One region of the Sorangium sp. So ce327 genome, then DNA from elsewhere that is predicted to be linked to it. Evidence: riboswitches for the same ligand, from Rfam matches in the RefSeq annotation. Region 1 holds a riboswitch; the other holds the start of a gene.
What was found. Region 1 has a riboswitch for cobalamin ahead of WME95_RS05105 (TonB-dependent receptor). Riboswitches for the same ligand answer to the same signal wherever they lie in the genome.
Positions count from the first base shown of each region.

Region 2: another riboswitch for cobalamin. It lies ahead of WME95_RS21870 (TonB-dependent receptor); the one in region 1 lies ahead of WME95_RS05105 (TonB-dependent receptor).

Region 1 covers NZ_CP150330.1:1,381,058-1,388,268, reverse strand. Annotated here, with positions in the region: gene WME95_RS05115 (hybrid sensor histidine kinase/response regulator) at 1-496, opposite strand, end outside; gene WME95_RS05110 (hypothetical protein) at 952-1,446, shown strand; gene WME95_RS05105 (TonB-dependent receptor) at 1,460-3,661, opposite strand; cobalamin riboswitch at 3,902-4,109, opposite strand; gene typA (translational GTPase TypA) at 4,260-6,146, shown strand; gene WME95_RS05095 (hypothetical protein) at 6,234-6,728, shown strand; gene WME95_RS05090 (LysR family transcriptional regulator) at 6,716-7,211, opposite strand, start outside.
Region 2 covers NZ_CP150330.1:5,820,281-5,827,491, reverse strand. Annotated here, with positions in the region: gene WME95_RS21890 (siderophore-interacting protein) at 1-278, opposite strand, end outside; gene WME95_RS21885 (isochorismatase family protein) at 325-1,323, opposite strand; gene WME95_RS21880 ((2,3-dihydroxybenzoyl)adenylate synthase) at 1,419-3,089, opposite strand; gene dhbC (isochorismate synthase DhbC) at 3,086-4,354, opposite strand; cobalamin riboswitch at 4,597-4,823, shown strand; gene WME95_RS21870 (TonB-dependent receptor) at 4,982-7,060, shown strand; gene WME95_RS21865 (hypothetical protein) at 7,054-7,211, shown strand, end outside.

The sequences.
Region 1 (7,211 bases):
CGTTCCACGTGGCCACCCTGCCGTCGGGGTCGAGCATGAAGATGGCGTAATCCTTCACGCCTTCGACCAGCGCGCGGAAGCGCTCCTCGCTCTGCCGCAGCGACTCTTCCTGGCGCTTGCGCTCGCTCAGGTCGCGCGTGATCTTGGAGAAGCCGCGCAGCTCGCCGTCGGGGCCGTGGAGGGCCGTGATGATGACGTTCGCCCAGAACATCGAGCCGTCCTTGCGCACGCGCCAGCCTTCGTCCTCGAAGCGGCCCACGCGCCGCGCTTCGGCGAGCTCTGTCTGTGGCCACTTCCGCTCGATCGCCTCGGCCGGATAGAAGCGCGAGAAGTGCGAGCCGATCACCTCTTGCGCGGAGTATCCTTTGATCTGCTCGGCGCCGGCGTTCCACGTGGTCACGCGCCCCTCGGTGTCCAGCATGAAGATGGCGTAGTCCTTCACCCCTTCGACCAGCATGCGGAATTGCAGATCGGCGCCGAGCCCCGTCGGATCCATGCGGCACAGCCTACAGCATGGGTACACGTTCGCCACGCCATGCTCTCCCTTCCTGTCCTGCTCTCCGCGTCCGCGAGCCGTCGTCGTGTCGGCCGGCAGCGGCGAGTGACGAGCACAGCAATGGCCCCATGAGCCCGCGTCGAGAGCGCCCGCCGGCGGCCGCGCAGGGCCACCGCCAGCCGCTGGAGCGGTTCGAGGGTATCAAGACGGACTCATCGATTGTGGAGCCATCGAACGTGTCCAGTGCGAGCCACCCGACCTCGAGGGCACCGGGGTTGTCTTGCCCATCAGCTCCGAGGGCGCGCGGCGCCGATCCGTTGCCGACGCCCGGTGGCCCACGCGCGAGTTGGCGTGCGCGCGTGTCGCGGGCGAAGAAACGCCGGTGTACCCTGGCCGGTGTACCCTGAGGCCCCCGCGAGCATCTCCGGTGCGCCCGCTCCAGAACGAGCACGATCATGCATCCTGAACCCTGGCACCTGGTCACCAGACAACCGGACTACATCCTGGCTTCCTGGCACCAGATCTTCTGTGTCATCTGGCGCCGCGAGACGACCGAGGACGGCGCGCGCCACCTGAGGGATGCGTGCGCGGACTTCGCGAAGAAGCACCCGCGCGGCATAGGGCTGCTCACCCTCGTCGAGAGCGAGGCGTCGTTGCCATCGGCGCCCGCGCGCAGGGCGATCGCGAGCTTCCTCGCGGAGGCGAGCGCAACCATCAGGTGCTCAGCGGTCGTCTTCGAGGGCTCGGGGTTCCAGGCGGCGATGGTTCGCAGCGTCGTGACAGGGCTCACGCTCATTGCCCGCCAGCGTTATCCGCACAGGGTATGTGACATCGGGGAAGCCTGGCAGATGTTCGCGGAGCTCCTGCCCGCGGTGACGGGCGCCGCCGTGAGCGAAGCCGCGTTCCGGGCATCGCTCGACGCGCTGCGCGAGGACCTCCGCCGGACATGAGCCGGCGCGGCGTCTACTCCCAGTAAAGCGTCGCCCGCCCGATCGCGGTGAACGGCCACCCCGGCGAGTAGTGGATCCCGGTGACCGGGGCCGGCTCGTACTGCAGCCGCGACGCGCTCGCGAACTGGACCTCGCGCCACGTCGTGTCGAAGAGGTTCTGGATGTCCACGGCCACCTCGACGTTCTTCCACCGCAGCCCGGCGTTGGCGTCGACGACCGTGAACCCCTCGGCGGTGAGCGACTCGTCCTCGGTCGCGGGCCGAGCGCCGATCGCCTTGACCCGCAGCGCGGCGAACGGCGTGAACGCGCCGAACGTCGGGCGGACGCCGACGCCCGCGGTCAGCGTCCGGGTCGGCGCGAGGGCGACCGCGCTCGCGTTGCCGGCGTTCTCGCGGAAGCGCGCGCGGGTGAAGGTCGCGTCCACGTCCGCGAAGAGCCAGCTCCGGAGCCGGTAGCGCCCGCCGATCTCGATCCCGTAGCGCCGCGTCTGCCCCGACGCCTCGGTCGCGCCCGCGTCGCCGCTCCAGACCAGCTCCGAGTCCAGGTCGAGCAGGAACGCAGCCCCGTTCAGCGACAGCCCGCGCAGGGGCGCGACCCGCAGGCCGACCTCGTAGCCCGTCGCGGGCGTGATCAGCGTCGCCGCCCCCTCCCCCAGCACCGCGCCCTGCGCGTCGTTCGAGTGGAAGCCCCGTCCGAAGTGGGCGAAGAGATCGACCCCCTCGACGGGCGACACGATCGCCGTGAGCTTCGGGAGCAGCTGCATCTGTCCCCGGGCGCCGCTCGACCTGTTCCCCGCCGCCTCGAGGTCCTCGCCCGGGTCGTCCACGTTGACGTCGATCCACTGCGCGCGCGCCCCGAGCACGACGCGGAGCCAGCGCCGGAGCCGGGCGTCCTGCTCGACGTAGACGCCGATCTGGCTCTCATCGACGTGGGTCCTGCTCTTCTCCTCGATCCGCTCGCGCGCCTCGTCGTGGTGGAGGGACTTGTCGATCGCGTCCGCGCGGATCTGCGCCCCCAGCGAGGTCGTGAACCTCGCCCCGCCGATCTCGTATTGCCTGCGGAACCGGAGATCGGCGCCGCCGACGGCGCGGTCGTCGTTCTGCTCGATCTGGTCGCCGTGGACGGGGTCCTCGCTGAAGAACGTGAAGTTCGAGTACAGCGTGAAGCGGTACCGGACGAGGTAGGCCAGCGCGCTCAGATCGGCGTCCCGCCACGCCGTCGAGTACGCGACGGACGCCATGTGCCGCTCGGTCGCGCCGCCCTCGGTCGGATCCACGGCGCCGAAATGGTCGATGCACGGCTGTCCGAACGCCGAGGGGGGCGGGTTCAACCCGCCCTGCTCGCCCTCGCCGCACACGGCGCGCGCGGGGATCTGGCCGGAGCCGTGCCAGGTCGATCCATAGGACATCCAGGTCATCTGGACCTTCCCGGTGTTGCCCAGATCGTGCGTGGCCCGCAGGACCACGTTGAAGCGCTTGAGCCGCTCCGGGCTCAGGAACGGCCCGTCGTTCCGGTAGATCTCCGCCGCGGCCACCGCGCGCCACGTGTCGCCGAGATCCGGCGAGGCGATGACGAGGCCGCGCTGGATGCCGTACTGCCCCAGGCTGACCTGCGCGTAGCTCTCCTCGAGCTTCTCGGCGAAGCGCAGGTTGACGGCGCCCGCCGTACCGAAGTCGCCGATGCTCGCGTAATAAGGCCCCTTGTAGCCGTCGAGCCCTGTCACGAGCTCCGGGATCATGAAGTAGAGATCGGTGAAGCCGTGCCCGTGGCCGTGGCTGACCATGTTGACGGGCACGCCGTCGACGAAGAAGGCGACGTCGGTCCCATGATCCGCGTCGAATCCGCGGAGGAAGTACTGGTTCGCCTTGCCCCCGCCCGCGTGCTGCACGGCGAAGAGCCCGGGGACCGACTCGAGGAGGTCGCCCGGCCGGAGCCTCGGCCTGAGCTCGAGCTCCCGGTGTCCGACGGAGACGCGCGACGCGGCCTCGCTGCCCGGCTTCTCCGCCTGGATCGTCACCTCGATCGCGGCGTCGACCGCGGGTGCGGCCTCGCCGGTGGGCGCTGCGGCGGCGGCCTCCGGCGGGGCAGCGGGCGCATCGGGGGTGTCGCCCTCGGCGCGCGCTGGCCGCGCGGCGGCCAGCACCATGGATAACGCGGCGAGCAGATGAAATGGATGGCGGTGCCCGTGGCTCGTCGTGACCGTCTCGCGCAGCATTCGTGTCCTCCTTCGCCGCAATCGCGCGGAGCGGCGTCGGGCCGCTCGCGTCGAGCTCCGCGAGGACGAAATGGCTGGCCATCGCACGGTGCGCTGGACCGACCTCTCGCCCCCGCGGGCGACCGGAAGGCGACGCGGGGGCGGTTCGGTATCCGGGACGTGCGCAGAGAGGTGGAGCTGCACCGGCTCGGACCTCACCGCCTCCCTCGAGGCTCCCAGGTCGAACCGGCGCCGGATGTCTCCCGCCGCCGGGCGCTGGCAGGTCTTCGGGCTCGCGAGCGCTCCGGTCTGACCGGCTCCCTACTGTCCACCGCTTCCCAGCCCTCGGCGGGCCAGTGCATGGGGTGGAGGTCGTTCTCGCTTACCGCTGCGGGGCAGCCCCGGAATTTCACCGGGTTCCCTCTTCGGCCCAGGCGAACGCCCGGGCACCAGCACGGCGCGCACCCTAGGACCGCGCGCCTTCGGCTGTCAATCGCTACCGCTCGGCTCGCCCGCTCGACGCGCGCCGCTCTCGCGCCATGCGCGCGCCTCGCGCTCTCCATCCGAGCGCCTCGACGCGCGCCTGCCGTGCAGGCCGAACGTTCGGGCTCTAGCGAGGATGGGCTCGCTCCTCCGTGGGTCGCGTGCTACACGGCCGCCGCCGTATATGCCCCGTAACGATCTCCGCAACATCGCCATCGTCGCCCACGTCGACCACGGGAAGACGACCCTCGTCGATCACATGCTCCGCCAGTCGGGCGCCTTCCGAGAGAACGAGGTCGTGGCCGAGCGGGTCATGGACTCGAACGACCTCGAGCGGGAGCGCGGCATCACCATCCTCGCGAAGAACACGAGCATCCGGTACCGCGGGGTCAAGATCAACATCGTCGACACGCCCGGCCACTCCGACTTCGGCGGCGAGGTCGAGCGCACGCTCATGATGGCCGACGGGGCGCTCCTCCTCGTCGACGCCGCCGAGGGCCCGCTGCCGCAGACGCGCTTCGTGCTCTCGAAGTGCCTCCAGCGCGGCTTCCCGGTCATCGTGGTCATCAACAAGATCGACCGGAGCGACGCGCGCGCCCACGAGGTGCTCTCCGAGGTGTTCGACCTCTTCTGCGACCTCGAGGCGAGCGACGCGCAGATGGACTTCTCGACGCTCTACGCGATCGCGAAGTTCGGCCAGGCGAAGCGCGAGCTCGAGCACGAGGCGAAGGACCTCGATCCGCTCTTCGAGACCATCCTCGAGCGGGTCCCCGGCCCCTCCGGTGACCCCGACGGTCCGCTCCAGGTCATCGTCTGCAACACGACCCACGACGACTACGTGGGCCGGCTCGCGGTCGGCCGCGTGGTCCGCGGCACCGCCCGGTCCGGCGCCGACGTCGCGCTCCTCGGCGAGGGCGGCCAGTCGCGCGGCTACGTGAAGATGCTCTACGCCTACGAGGGGCTGAAGCGCGTCGCGGTCGAGAGCGCCGTCGCGGGCGAGGTGATCGCGATCGCCGGGCTCGACGCGGTCACGATCGGCGACACGATCACGGATCCGGCGCACCCCGAGGCGCTGCCGCGGATCGTCGTCGAGGAGCCGACGATCAAGATGAAGATCGGCGTCAACACGTCGACGTTCGCCGGCAAGAGCAAGCAGTCGAAGTTCCTGACGAGCCGTCACCTGAAGGAGCGGCTCGAGCGCGAGGCGATGAAGAACCTCGCGATCCGGGTGGAGCCGACCGAGGTGCCCGACACGTTCGTGGTGCTCGGCCGCGGCGAGCTCCAGCTCGCCATCCTGGTCGAGACGATGCGGCGCGAGGGGTACGAGATGCAGCTCTCGAACCCCGAGGTGGTGACGCGCGAGATCGACGGTGAGGTGATGGAGCCGCTCGAGCTCGTGGTCGTGGACGTGCCCGACACCTACGTCGGCATCGTGACCGAGCGCCTCAGCTCCCGGCGCGGCCGGATGGTGAAGATGACGAACCCCGGCTTCGGCCGCGCCCGCCTCGAGTTCCGGGTGCCGTCGCGCGGGCTCATCGGCTTCCGCGGCGAGTTCCTGACGGCGACGCGCGGGACGGGCCTGCTCAACACGATGTTCGACGGCTGGGCGCCCTGGGGCGGCCCGATGATGCGCCGCCCGACCGGCGCCATCGTCGCCGATCGCGTCGGCGTGGCGACCCCGTACGCGCTGCACCACCTGCAGCCGCGCGGCATGTTCTTCATCGTCCCCGGCGTCGAGGTCTACGAGGGGATGATCATCGGCGAGCACAACCGGCCGAACGACACCGACGTCAACGTCATCAAGGAGAAGAAGCTGTCGAACGTGCGCAACCACGGCAAGGACGAGAACGTCCTCCTGGCCAGCCCGCGGCTGCTCACGATCGAGACGGCGATGGAGTGGATCGACGGCGACGAGCTCGTCGAGGTCACGCCCGACGCGGTGCGCGTCCGCAAGAAGGTGCTCGCGTGCAACCGCCGGGAGCGCCGCGAGGACGCGATCGAGCAATCGCAGGCGGTGGAGTGAGCGGCGGGGGCGCGCGGAACGTCCGACGCGCGCCCGACGCGCCCGACGCGCGCCCCTCCCGTACCTGCCGCGCGATAGGATGCCCTGATGAGAACGCCGCTGCTCTTCGCTTTCCTGGCTTCGCTCGTCGCGCTCGCGGGGGCGGGCGCTTGCGGCGGGGCCGTCGTCGTCGACGGGCTCCCCGGGAGCTCCGACGGCGCCGGGGGCGCTGGCGCGGCCGTGGGGTCGCCATCGGCGAGCTCCGGCGGGGCCTCCGTCGAGGAGCAGAAGGCCTCGTGCGATTTCTTCTGCTCGCTCTTCGACGGCGTCACGTGCCCGGAGCTCCGGTGCAGCGAGCGCTGCGCCGACCTGCTCTCCGAGCAGCGCCCCTGCAACGCGCTGACCGCCCCCTTCTTCGACTGCGTGGGCGAGACCGTCGCCTCCGCGGACCGGATCCCCTGCGAGTTCCTCGCGCCGTCGATCACGTCGCTCTTCGATTGCCTGAGCGGGCGCGCTCCGGAGTGCACGACCGATTTCCTGCCCCAGACGTGTGACGCGCAGTTCGAGAAGCTCAGGGCGTGCCAGCGCGATCAGGGCCGGTAGCGGGGGCGCTCGTCGCCTGACGCGCGCGGCCGCGCGCCGGGGTCGAGGGCGCTCCGGAGCGGCCCGAGGGCGTCGGCGACGAACGTGACGAGCGCCTTCACGCGCGGCACCCCGCGCGTATCGCGGTGCACCCCGAGCCACAGCTTGCGCCCTGGCGGCGGCGAGGGCGGCGAGAGCAGGCAAAGGCCGGCGGTCGCGTCGCCGAGGTAGCGGGGCAGGCAGACGAGCCCGACGCCGGCGGCCCCCATCGTCGCCTGGGGCTCGCGGCCGTTGGTGCGCGCGGCGACGCGGGCCTTCGCGGCGACGGCGCGCACCCACGACAGGTCGGCGATCGCCGGAGGATCGTCGTTCATGGTGACGAGGGTGTGGCCCTCGCACTGCCGGCCCCAGTCCGGCGGGCCGCGCTCGGCGAGGTAGGCCTCCGATGCATAGAGCCCGAACCCGATCCGCGCGACCTCGCGCTGGAAGACCTCGTTGTGCTCG
Region 2 (7,211 bases), 4.4 Mb from region 1:
CGCACCGAGTACGTGCGCGTGATCGGCCGCCGCGGCACCGGAGGCCAGACGGGGCCGTCCGGGCCCAGCGTGGGCAGCTCCGGCGCCGCCTGGTCGCCGCGCGGGAAGAAGACCTTGATGTGCGCGCCGCCGGAGCGCGCGGGGAACCCCGCGATCGCCTCGCCGCCCAGCGTGATCCGCCGCATGCGGGGGGAGATCGCGGTCGTGCGCAGCACCTCGAGGAGGCGCGGCGGGGTGCGCGCCACCGTCCTGGGTGGGGACGTCGCGACCTGATTCATGGTGACCTGTGCCATGGGGAAGCCGTCGTGGGGCAAGCTCGGCCGGTCAGCGGGCGGCTTCCTGGAGGGGCGCCTCCGCGCGGTGCCGGGGCGCTGGCCTCGCCTCGCGCGGCAGCCGGGTCGACAGGAGCTCCCACCAGTGCCCGAGCGTCGGCAGCTCGGCGAGGTCCACGAACGCGACGTCGATCCCCGCGGCGCGCCACTGCTCGACGAGCGTCATGAGCCGTATCGAGTCGAGCCCCAGATCGAGGATGTTGTCGCGATCGGAGATCGCCGAGGGGAGCTGGTCGAGGACCTCGGCGACGTCGCCGCGCAGACGCTCGACCCACGGCGCCCGGTCCTGCGTCGCGCTGAGCGGCGCCTGCGCCGGCGCCGCCGCGTCGCGCTGCGGGGCGCTCGTCCGCTCGCGGGGCGCGAGCGCGGCCAGGACGTCGCTCGTCGGCAGCGCGACGCCGCACCGCTGCGCCACGTAGGCGATGGCCATGTCGTGCTGCTGCCGGGAGAAATCGGCGGTCGCGTCGGTCACGAGGAACGGCTGGACGTCGTTCATGAACGCCTCGCACGCGGTCAGCAGGCACCCGATGTGCGCGTACACGCCGCACACGATCAGCTGATCGCGGCCCCACCGGCGCATGAGATCCAGGAGCTCCGTTCGCTGGAAGGCGCTGTACCGCCACTTGGTGAGCACGGTGTCGGCGCTTCCCGGCGCGAGCTCGCGCACGATCTCGTGTTTGTCGGGCTGCTGCGTCAGCCCGGGCCCCCAGAGATCCGTCAGCAGACCGCGCTGGGCCCTCGTCTGCTCGGCGGGCTGCTTCGTGTAGACGACCGGGATCCCGCTCGCCGCGCACCGCTCCCGGAGCAGGCGGGCATGGGCGATCAGCTCGACCATCGGGGACGCGCTCGCGTCGTAGAAGCCGAGGAAATACTCCTGCATATCGTGGATCAAGAGGACGGAGCGCCCCGGGTCCGGCCGCCATGACACCCGGCTCTCCGGGAGCTCGTCGGCTCGTGGCATGCGATAGGTCTGGATGCGGGGGATGGCCATGATCGTTCCTCTCTTCTCTCTCTTCTGGTCGCAGCGCTCCTGTCGATGGAACGGGCCGCGGGCGTCGCTGCGCCGCCTGGGCCCGCGCTGTCCTCTCAGGCGCGCGCGCCCTGCGCGAGCCTGTCGGCGATCCACCGGCGGAGCGCCTTCTTGTCCACCTTGCCGACGCTCGTCGTCGGGAGGGCGTCGAGCCACTCGATGCGATCGGGCACCTTGAACTGGGCGACGCCGCGCTCGCGCAGGAAGGCGCTGATCTCCCTCGCCGGCGGCGGTTGCCCGCGGGCCACGAGGAACGCGCACGATCGCTCGCCGAGGTGCGAGTCCGGCATGGCGACGAGCGCCGCGTCGCGCACCGCCGGATGCGCGAGGACGTGGTTCTCGACCTCCTCGGCCGCGATCTTCTCGCCGCCGCGGTTGATCTGATCCTTGGCGCGGCCCTCCACGACGAGGTAGCCCTCTCGGGTCCGCCGCACGAGATCGCCCGTGCGGTAGAAGCCGTCGCGCGTGAACGCCTTCTCGTTGTGCGCGTCGGCCCTGTAATAGCCGCGGATCGTGTAGGGCCCCCGCGTGAGCAGGTGACCGACCTGCCCGGGCTCGACGTCGCGGTCGTCGTCGTCCACGACGCGGACCTCGTCGTGGGGCGAGATGGGCCGCCCCTGCGTCTCGAGCGCGATCGCGTCGGGGTCGTCGAGGCGGGTGTAGTTGACGAGCCCCTCCGCCATCCCGAACACCTGCTGCACCTTGCAGCCCAGGGTCGGCCCCACGCGGCGCGCGACCTCCGTGGAGAGCCTGGCGCCGCCGACCTGGAGCACCTTCAAGCTCGACAGGTCGTGCCGCGCCGTCCGGGCCGACTCCACCCAGACCGAGGCCAGCGGCGGCACGAGCGCGGTCAGCGTGACCCGCTCCCGCTCGATCCACGGGAACGCCTCGTCCGGGCTGGGGCGGCGGCAGAGCACAACGCGGCCGCCGGCGTGGAGCACGCCCAGGCTCCCGGGTGAGCTGAGCGTGAAGTTGTGCGCGACGGGGAGGACGGCCAGGTAGACGCTGCCCTCGTCGAGCCCGCAGATCTCCGCGCTGGCCCGCACGCTGTAGAGGTAGTCGTCGTGCGTCCGCGGGATGAGCTTCGGTACGCCGGTGCTCCCGCCGGACAGCTGGAAGAAGGCGACGTCCCCCGCGGCGGGCTCCGGGAGCTCCACGGGCTCCCGATCCAGGGCGGAGAGCGCTGTGTGCTCGCCCGGCTCGCCGGCCACGAGCACGTGCCGCAAGGTCCTGACGTCGCGCCGGATCTGGCTCGCCAGCGCGCGGTAATCGAACCCGCCGTCCCGGTCGGCGATGACGTACGCGACCGCCTCGGTGTGCTCGCAGAAATACGCGATCTCGGCGCGCCGGTGCGCGGGCAGGGCCAGCACGGGGAGCGCCCCGAGCCGGAACAGCGCGAAGCACACCTCGAAGAACTCCGCGATGTTCGGGAGCTGGACGACGACGCGATCCCCCGGCCGGAGCCCGAGGTGCAGCAGGCCCCCGGCGAGGCGATCGGCGCGCCGATCGAGCTCCCCGTAGCTCAGCCGGCGATCGCCGCTGACGAGCGCGATCCGATCCGGGTGCCGCGCGGCCCGCTCGCGGAGCAGGTGCCCGAAGGTCTCGCCGCGCCAGTAGCCGGCGCGCCTGTAGAGATCGGCCATCTCGGCCGGCCACGGAGTCCAGCCGTCGAGCGCCTGCGGTCGCGCCTCCGCGGGCGCCTGCCGGCTCTCCTCCGGAGCGATCATGCCCTCTCCGGCGCCTGGTTGAGGCCGAGCGCGTTCAGCATGGTCCCGAGCTTGGCGGTGGTCTCGGCGAGCTCGTGCTCGCCGTTCGAGCCGATGACGATGCCGGCCCCGGCATAGAGGCGGAGCGCCCGGCCGGCGACGTCGGCGCAGCGGATGACGACCGCCCACTCGCCGTCGCCGCTCGCGTCGGACCAGCCCACGAGCCCCGTGAAGAACCCGCGATCGAACCGCTCGATCGCCCCGATGGCCTCGCGGGCGCGGTCCGTGGGGTATCCGCACACGGCGGGGGTCGGGTGCAGCGCGGTGGCCAGCTTCATCGAGGAGATCGAGAGATCGCGCAGCTCCCCGGTGAGCCGGCTCGACAGGTGCCACAGCGTCGGGGTCTGCGTGAGCGAGGGCTCGTCGGGGACGCTCAGGCGCCGGCAGAACGGCCGGAGCGCGGCGGCGACGGCGTCGACGACGATCGCGTGCTCGTGCCGGTCCTTCTCGGACGCGAGCAGGGCGATCGCCCGCCGGCGGTCCTCGTCGGGGTCGGGGCTGCGGACCGCGGAGCCGGCGAGCGGATTGGCGATCACCCGGAGCCCGGAGCGGGACAGGAGCAGCTCCGGGCTCGCGCCGATGAGCGTCCGCGCGCGCGAGGTCGAGACGCCGCGCTCGGAGCTGGAGAGCCCCGCCGTGGGATCCGAGAGGTTGGCGGCGAAGGTGTAGCCGTTCCGGTTCTGCTGCGAGAGGCGCTGGAGGACGAGGCGGAGATCGACCGGCTCTCGCAGGACCATCTCCAGCATCCTGGAGAGGACCACCTTGCTCAGCGCCTCGGACCGCATCAGGCCCACCGCCGTCTCGACGCCGCGCACGTAGTCGCGGGGCTCGGGGACCTGGCGCAGCTCCTGGATGGTGATCGGCAGGTGCGACCGCGGCGATTCCGACGTGGGGTTGAGCGGGCCCGCGCTCTGGATCGCCCTCGGCACGATGAGGTGCGCCGGCGACGTGCTGTTGAACGGCACCGCGCCGACCACCATGGGGAAGCCCTGGCCGGCGCCGGCCCTCGACGCCGACGCGAGCACCCTCGTGACGCGGTCCGCGAGGCGATCGCCCTGATCCGCGCCGTTCGGCTCGAGGATCATGTCGTGTACGCCCTGCGCGAGGAGCGTGCGTGTCGGCGACGCGAAGAAGAACGCCGACTCAGGGGTGTATTGCTTCAACAGCTGCCCTGCGTTCACCGCGGGCAGCCCGACAGAGGCCGGTATCGAGATGGAACTCGTCACATTCAGCTCCGATGGGCGTCGAGAGCCACGTGGGCTCAGGTCATCGGGCGCTGGACGTCAGGTCTCGGGCCGCTCGTCTCTAACAACTGATAAAGAAAATCAGTTTCAAGTAACTCATGGCACGCGCGTGCAAGACTGTCAAGGGACTCCCGATTCTGTCTCGGGTGTGCGTCGCCGGTGGGCTCGCGGACGGGGCGCTCCGGGCCTTCGCTTCAGCGTTGACATCCTGCGTGGCGGGTGCGACGAGTCGCCCCGCCATCGGTGCTCGTCCGGCCATCCCCTGGCGAGCTGAAAAGGGAACCCGGTGAGAATCCGGGACTGCCCCCGCAGCGGTGAACGGGAACGACCATCACCAAGAAGCACTGGGCATGCACCAGAGCAGCCCGGGAAGCGGTGATGTGTAGGAGAGCGACCGGCGACGGCCGCAGCGCCCGTGAGTCCGAAGACCTGCCGAAGGTGCGCGCGCCGGTGCTCTGGCGCGCGCTGACCTGAGCCTTCGAGGGGAAGGCGTCCAGGCTCTCGACCACCTCGCTCGCGCGCGGTGCCGTGGCCCGTCACCAGCCCCCTCGCTTCGGCTCTCAGCTCACCCGGAGCAGCGCTGGGTCGACGCGGGCAGGCGGCGCGTGAATGGTTGATTCCTCTGATCGTCGGTCGCGTCGGCGCCAGAGCGCCGGCGCGGCGTGCTGGCTCTCGCTCGCCGCCTGCAGCGCCGTGGCAGCCTCGCCTGCCGCCCGCGCCGACGATCCGCGCAGGCCGGAGACCGAGCAGGGGGGTGATCCCGCTGCCGCTCCGCCGGGTGCAGACCCGCTGGAGGTGCGCGTCGAGGGGGATCGCCTGCGCGCGCCCGCGCCGCCCAAGGACAGGTCCGTCGCGGGATCGGTGCTGGGCCGCGAGCGCCTCACCGGCGCGGGGCTCGGGGCGGCGGACGTGCTCCGCACGCAGCCGGGCGTCCTCATCATCGAGTCGGGCGGCTTCGGCGGGCCGGCGACAGCGGCCCTCCGGGGGGCGACCGCCACGCAGACGCCGGTGTACCTCGCCGGCGTCCGCCTGAACGACGACGTCGTGGGGACGGCGGACCTCTCCCTCGTGCCCCTCTGGCTCATCGAGCGCATCGAGATCTACCGCGGCCACGCGCCCATCGAGGCCGACCGCCTCGGCCCCGGCGGCGCGATCTTCTTCGAGCCGCGGCGGCCTTCCCGGACGACGGCCGGCGTGGGCGCCATGGCGGGCTCGCTCGGCGCGCGGCGCGGGTGGGCGTTCGCCGGCGCCAGCGCGGGCCCGGTGAGCGCGATCGTCGGGGTGAGCGCCGAGGCCGCGGAGAACCGCTACACGTTCGTCAACGATGGCGGGACGCTCTTCGACGAGAGCGACGACACCGTGGAGCGCCGGCAGAACGCCGACGTGCGCACGATCGACGCGTGGGCGCTCGCGCGCGTCGAGCTCGGCGGCGGCGCGATCGTCGACGTGATCGCGAACGGCACAGGCCGCGAGCAGGGCGTGCCGAGGCTCGCGCTCCTGCCGTCCCGCGAGGCGCGGGGGGAGTCGCGGCGCGCGCTGACGTCCGTCGCGGCGCGGGTGCCGTTCGGCGGAGAGGCGCAGCACACGCTCGAGGCGCGCACCTCGTTCATCGAGGCGCGGTCGGAGGTCCACGACCCCCTCTTCGAGCTCGCGCTGCAGACGCCTGAGCTCCGCCTCGCCGGCCGCCGCCTGGAGCAGACGCTCGGGGCAACGCTCTCCTTCGCCGACCGGCTCCGGGTGCGGCCCGTGCTCTCGGTCGCGCGCGAGGGCATCTCACGCGCGCCGGACGACGTCCCGCTCGCGCGGTCGCGGCGCTCGTTCGCGCGCGGCGCCGTCACCGCGGAGGCGCGCCTCGGCGAGGGGCTCGCGCTGCACGCCCTCGCGAGCGGGGAGTGCCACGCCACCGGCGCGGACCGGGAGCGCCCTTGCGACGTGCTCGTCCCGACCGGGCGGGTCGGCGTGGAGGCGGGGAGCGACAGGCTCCGGCTCCTCGCGACCGTGGGCCGCTACGTCCGCGTCCCGACGCTCGGCGAGGTGTACGGCGTCTCCGGCGTCGTCCACGGCAACGCGGCGCTCGAGCCGGAGTCGGGCGCCACGATCGAGGCCGGGATCCGGGCGCAGACGGGGCGCGGCGCCGTGCTGCGCGGCGCCTTCCTCGACGTGTTCGCGTTCGGGAGCGCGGTCTCCGGGCTCGTCGCGTACGAGAAGTCCGGTCAGGGCTACGTGAGCCCGTACAACGTCGGCCGCGCCCGCGTCGTGGGCGCGGAGCTGCTGGCCGGGGTCGAGGTGACCCCGTTCCTCCGCGCCGAGATCGCGGCGACGCTGCTCGATCCGCGGGACACGACGCCGGGGCGGACGACCAGGAACGACCTCCTCCCGTTCCGCTCGCGCCTCGTCGTCGCGCCGCGCCTGCACGCCGAGTGGAAGCGCCCGGGCGGCGCCGTGTTCTCGGGCGCGTCGGGCGAGATCCGGGCCGTGTACCAGTCGAGCCGGTACGCCGATCCCGCCGGGCTCGGCGTGATCGCGGAGCAAGCGACCCTCGACCTCGACGCGGAGGCGAGGTGGCTCGGCGGGCACCTCGCGGTGAGAGGTCGCGTCGCGGACCTCCTGGACGCGCGGCGCACGGATGTCGTCGGGTTTCCGCTCCCGGGGCGGAGCGTGTTTTTCACACTGGAGTCAACATGGTGAAGATCAGTCTGTTTGCGTTCGCGATCTCGATTCCGATCCTCGGGTGCAACGTGGATTCGCCGCCGCCGTCGACGGGCGGCGTCCACGGCGGCGGCGACGGCGACGCGTGTGAGGGCGGCGTGGTCATCGTGACGAGCGACTACCAGTCGAC